Regions from separate parts of the Paenibacillus durus genome, predicted to be linked through region 2. Evidence: a T-box and tRNA genes for the amino acid it is inferred to sense, from the RefSeq annotation. Region 2 holds a T-box; the other holds one or more tRNA genes.
What was found. A T-box is a leader RNA that pairs with one kind of tRNA and senses whether it is charged. The one in region 2 lies ahead of PDUR_RS20030 (valine--tRNA ligase), so its partner is inferred to be a tRNA-Val.
Positions count from the first base shown of each region.

Region 1: it has a tRNA-Val gene. The T-box ahead of PDUR_RS20030 (valine--tRNA ligase) is inferred to sense a tRNA for this amino acid. The anticodon was not compared.

Region 1 is NZ_CP009288.1:2,795,867-2,799,021, forward strand. It holds gene PDUR_RS11900 (NACHT domain-containing protein) at 1-1,291, shown strand, start outside; tRNA gene PDUR_RS11905 (tRNA-Val) at 1,863-1,934, opposite strand; gene PDUR_RS11910 (NAD(P)-dependent malic enzyme) at 2,317-3,155, shown strand, end outside.
Region 2 is NZ_CP009288.1:4,609,516-4,612,670, reverse strand. It holds gene PDUR_RS20035 (hypothetical protein) at 1-92, opposite strand, end outside; gene PDUR_RS29245 (hypothetical protein) at 506-673, opposite strand; T-box leader at 798-1,087, shown strand; gene PDUR_RS20030 (valine--tRNA ligase) at 1,247-3,155, shown strand, end outside.

The sequences.
Region 1 (3,155 bases), 1.8 Mb from region 2:
AAATGAACAGCATTCAAATATTTTTGTAAATACTTTAGTTGAGGAATGCTGGGATGACAGATTAAGCAAGTCAGTATTTGAATTCTTAAAATCCTTCGATTTAGAGCCACAAGCTAAAAAAACAATTATGGAGCAGTTGCTTGCGCATCAAATAGTCGGTATTGAAGATTATACTAAATCGCTAATTGAATTAGGAATCAATTCTAATGATGAACAATTTAAGAAGAACGCAGAAATGGCTGCTATAGCCCTTTGCAATAATTCTATTAACGGATGGGAGTGGATATGGCAATATAAAGACATTCATTTTTTTAAAGAAATTATCTTAAGAATATCTGATGAAGGAAAGGCTAAACTCATATTAAATTCAATGAGCGAGTCTTTCCTTTCAGATTTGTATACATGGCTTGAGCTTCACTTTCCGCATAGAGAAGACCCTGGTCACGAAGACAAGGAAATGGCTCATTTTATAAGCCCAAGAGAAGAAATTGCGGAGTTAAGAGATAACGTATTAAGACTATTGATAAACAGAGGGAGTGAACAATCAAGGGAAGCAGTTCAAAGAATTGTTAATGAATTTCCCCGCCTGACATGGTTAAAATGGTCGCTAATTGAAGCTCAAAACGCTACTCGACGTAATAAATGGATTCCGCCTCGGGCAAAAGATATTATCTTATTGGCAGATAATAAACAAAAAAGATTGGTTCAAAGTGGAAATGAACTCTTAGTAATTATCTTAGACGCCCTAAAGAAAATCCAGAAACGACTTCATGGAACTACTCCCGAGGTTTTTTTACTTTGGAATAATATTGATAAAAATAAGTGCAGACCACGTACAGAGAATGAGTTTTCAGATTATATTAAGGTACGTTTGGAAGATGAGATTAAGGGGCAGGGAATTATTCTAAACAGAGAAGTGGAGATTCAGCGAACTTTAGGTTCAGAAAGAGGGGAACGAACTGACATACAAGTAGATGCTATTCTTCCTAGAGATAGCGGGCAGTATGATAAACTTACTGTGATCATAGAAGTGAAAGCTAATTGGCACTCAGAATTGTTTGAAGCTATGAAGATGCAATTAGCCGATAGATATTTGAGAGAGGGAAAAACAAGCTATGGACTGTTTCTTGTTGGATGGTTTGCAAGCGAAAAATGGGATTCTAATGATTCACGTAAGAATAAAGTTCCGCAATGTGGGTTTACTGAAACAAATAATAAGTTGCAAGTACAGGCTAATAATCTTTCGGAGAATAAGAATGTCAAATCATTTGTCATGGATGTGAGATTTTAAGAAAGCTGTGAATATACTTGTAGAAGCTTATATGGTATTACCTTTAGGTTCACGATTCACAACATTGACAGAAGAAAGGGCAGCGCGCCTAGTATGAACGGGTCAAGCGAAACGTGAAGCGACTGCACCGGTGGAGTGTCATCAGATCTAGGAGGGATACACGAAGAAATACTACGTCTACAAATATGGGGTATACAATCAGTATTTCAATCTATCGACTAGCCCCCAAAATATGATAAACTTCTGCGTAATGACTTCTACCAGATCGTGTTTGCATTGTCCCCTCAGTTCTGATAGCAACATATCCAGGAGATACTTGATATGGGTGAAAATCAGATGTGTGAACTTTTATACTCGGCCAGCTTGATCCGAGTTGGTAGAATGATTAAAGTTCCGAAAGAAGTCTTCCTCAAATGGCTGGAGGGATGCATAAAAAAGTGGTACCGAACTCGGCACCACTTTTACTTTAGTTCGATAAAGGTCCCCAATCCGGCACCAATTCGCGCTTTTGATCATGATCACAATAGGCTGACAAAAAGAAAAGCCCTTGATAATCAAGGGCTTTTCTCAATAGGACGGATGGGGATCGAACCCATGACCCCTACCCTGTCAAGATAGTGCTCTCCCGCTGAGCTACCGTCCTGCAACGAGATTTATAATACCATAAGGCAGGGGGGGATGCAAATGTTTTTTCAAAATTGAATACAGGTACATACTCTAAATGCGAATATTGCAGCAGGCTGCGGGGTGATCGGGGCGGATGAGGAATGACGCAGCCATACTAGCATTTTATCGGACGAAAGTATTGTCGTATGGGCAAATATCCGCTAGAATCGGAGAGGTGATTTCCGTTGTCACGGCCAGTGTGACGCATGTGGCGGAAACCTGCCCGGAGATGTGATTATATTAAGAAATATATATAAAATAGCCGATTATTGATCAGGGATGAATTCATCCCGGTTCAGGATAAATAGAACAAGACCTAAGATTGTGAACGCGGTCAGCCAATAACAGGAGGTATACCCATGAATGTGGAGGAAATTATGCTGCTGCATCAAGGCGGCAAACTGGAAACAACATTGAAGCACCCGATTGAATCGATGGAGGATTTGGCGAAGGTCTATACGCCGGGAGTAGCCAAGGTATGTCAGGCCATCGCGTCCGACCAGGATAGAGCTTACGAACTGACCACCAAAAAAAATACAGTGGCTGTCATCAGCGACGGTACTGCGGTATTGGGACTTGGCGATATCGGCCCGAAAGCCGCAATGCCCGTTATGGAAGGAAAGGCGGCTCTGTTCAAACAGTTCGCTGATGTGGATGCGGTGCCGATCTGCCTGGATACGAAGAATACGGAAGAGATTATCGCGATTGTCAAGGCGCTGGCTCCCACCTTTGGCGGTATCAACCTGGAGGATATTTCTTCTCCCCGCTGCTTCGAAATTGAGCGCCGTCTTAGAGAAGAACTGGATATTCCGGTGTTCCACGACGATCAGCACGGAACGGCCATAGTGGTGCTGGCAGGTCTGCTTAACGCGCTAAAGGTGGTAGACAAAGACATAAGAGATGTCAAAATTGTCGTCAACGGCTGCGGGGCAGCAGGCATATCGGTAGCTAAAATGCTGCTGGGTGCGGGCGCCGGGAATCTGATTGGCGTGGATCGGGATGGCGCCATCAACCGGCTGAACGTGTATGACAAGCCTCATTGGACGGAATTCGCGCAGATCAGCAATCCCAATTTGGAACAAGGCTCTCTATCTGATTGCATCGCAGGTGCGGATGTATTTGTAGGCGTTTCGGCGCCTAACGTGCTGAAGGTCGAGGATATCCGGAAAATGGCCAAGGACCCGATCGTCTTCGCCAT
Region 2 (3,155 bases):
CGGTTAACCTGAAAAGTGTAGCGGAACGGGAAATTGTCCGCCTGGCCTGTATGCTCGCTCGTCCTCTTCGCCCTATCGATGTGGAGACTCATCTAAGTATCAACCATCGCACAGCCGTTCGAATGCTGCAAGCACTCTGCGGGAAAGGATGGTTTACTGCGGCAACCGGAGCGACGGGCAAACATGTTGTACGATACGAGCTGCAGCGAGGCGCGATGAACCAAATTATACAGAAAACCTGAAATTATACATCTTTTGTCGGCCTTAGAACTTTCACTGAACAGCATGCCTGCTAAAATACAGGTTCTAGCCCGTTCAAGCTCAAATGCAGTCGGCAGTGGCCTAAGTTCCTGCACAATAGTATGTTTTTCCACCTAACCACCGCTATTGATCGAAAAAACCTGCACTTTAGCAGGTATGCAAGACGTTGATTAGCTGTTTTGCAAGACGCCGATTGCTGATTAGCTGTTTTAAGATGCGATTAGCTATTTTTCAAGACGCCGAACTAAAAATCGCAACCCAATTGATTGGAGCCCTTAGATGGTGAAGCGCCAAAGCCAATCTCCAATTCAATCTCCAATTCAATCTCCAATTCAATCTCCAATTCAATCTCCAATTCAATCTCAAATGGATATACCCGCAGAGCAATGTTTACAAAATGACGAGACTCCAATAAGCCCTCATGCCCAGCAGATACTTTTCGTCAAAATTCGTCAGCGATTGTCCTGCTATGACCGGCTTCCGGTTGACTAGGCCGAACGCAAAATGTATTATGTAAAGTATTAAGCAATATTTCTTCAAAGACTGGGAACGGGAAGAGTAGGCGGTCAGCCCTTCAGAGAGCGGAATGCAGCAGCTGTGAGCTTCCGTAGGATGCAGCCAGCCGAAGTCGCCCCGGAGTCGCCCGCTTGAGTTTCGGTGGCTGTTACGGCCATGAGGTTAGAGCGCGCCGGCCGCAGGCCGTTATTTCTGCGCAGAGTGTCGCGTTTTGTCGGCCGGGTATTCGTAATGTGCCGGCTCCGCCGTTGTCCGGCGTATAACGCGAAACAAAGGTGGTACCGCGAAAGAATGACCTTTCGTCCTTTGAGGGCGAAGGGTCTTTTTGTTTGTTACTTTTGGAAATAAGAGTAATAACCGAATCATACGGAGGTAGAAAGCTATGGCAGAACAAGATCAATTGACACCGGCACAGCAGCCGGAATTGGAAGCTAACGGGGGCAGCTCCGCCGGCGGTGCGAAGACCGACATGCCGACCACTTATGACCCTAAAGCTGCGGAGCAGAAATGGTATCCTTACTGGACAGAAGGCGGTTTTTTCCGCGCCGGACAGCGTCCGGAAGCGAAGCCGTACACCATCGTAATTCCGCCGCCGAACGTAACGGGGATGCTGCATATCGGGCATGCGCTCGATTTTACGCTGCAGGATATTCTCATTCGCACGAAGCGGATGCAGGGCTATGATACGCTGTGGCTGCCGGGAACGGACCATGCGGGGATTGCTACCCAGACCAAAGTGGAGCAGAAGCTGCGCGCACAGAACATCTCCCGTTACGATCTCGGCCGCGAGAAGTTCCTGGAGCAGGTATGGGCATGGAAAGACCAGTATGCGGCAACGATTCATGAGCAGTGGGCGAAAATGGGACTGTCGCTCGATTACAGCCGCGAACGGTTCACGCTGGACGAAGGGCTGTCCAAAGCGGTTCGCGAGGTATTCGTCAAGCTGTACTCTAAAGGGCTGATCTATCGCGGCAAGCGCATCATTAACTGGGACCCCGCGGCCCGCACGGCCCTGTCCGATATCGAAGTAGAGTACAAGGAAGTTAACGGCCATCTCTATCATCTGCGTTATCCGCTGAAGGACGGCAGCGGCTTCATTACCGTAGCGACCACGCGTCCGGAGACGATGCTTGGGGACACGGCGGTTGCGGTACATCCGGAGGATGAGCGGTATAAGGACATGGTCGGCAAAATGCTGATTCTGCCGATAGTCGGCCGCGAGATTCCGGTCATTGCCGACGAGTACGTTGATAAAGAGTTCGGCAGCGGCGCGGTTAAGATTACACCGGCTCATGACCCGAACGACTTCGAGGTCGGCCAGCGCCACAACCTGCCGCAGATCGTCGTTATGGACGAGAGCGGCACGATGAACGCCGAAGCGGGGCCTTACCAGGGGCAGGATCGCAGCGAATGCCGCAAGAACATTACCGCCGATCTGAAAGAGCAGGGCGTGCTCATCTCCATCGAGGACCATGTCCATCAGGTAGGACACAGCGAGCGCTCCGGAGCCGTGGTTGAGCCCTATCTGTCGACGCAGTGGTTCGTCGCGATGCAGCCGCTCGCCGAAGCGGCGATTAAGGCGCAAAAAGACGGCACCGGCGTTAACTTCGTCCCAGAACGGTTCGAGAAAATTTATCTGCACTGGATCGAAAATGTGCGCGACTGGTGTATTTCCCGCCAATTGTGGTGGGGTCACCGCATCCCGGCCTGGTATTCCGAATCCACCGGCGAGATGGTAGTCGCCCGCGACGAAGAAGAAGCGCGCCGGATCAGCGGCCTGAGCGATCTGAAGCAGGACGAGGATGTGCTCGATACGTGGTTCAGCTCCGCCTTGTGGCCGTTCTCGACCCTTGGCTGGCCGGATGACAGCGAAGATATGAAACGCTATTATCCAACCGATGTGCTTGTAACGGGCTACGACATTATCTATTTCTGGGTGGCGCGGATGATCTTCACTGCGCTGGAATTCACCGGCGAGAAGCCATTCTCGGATGTGCTGATTCACGGCCTTGTCCGCGACGCGGAAGGACGCAAAATGTCCAAATCGCTCGGCAACGGCGTAGACCCGCTCGAAGTTATCGAGAAGTACGGCGCCGACGCCATGCGCTATATGATTTCGACAGGCAGCACACCGGGGCAGGATCTGCGCTTCCGCTGGGAGAAGGTCGAGCAGGCGCGTAATTTTGCGAACAAGATCTGGAACGCCTCGCGCTTCGCGCTGATGAACCTGGATGGCGTATCCTTTGAAGATATTGACATTTCAGGCAAGCTCGGCACCGCCGACCGCTGGATATTACATCGCCTGAACGAAACTTCCCGCGATATTTCGCGTCTTATTAATGCATATGATTTTGGCGAGACCGGACGTCTCTTGTACA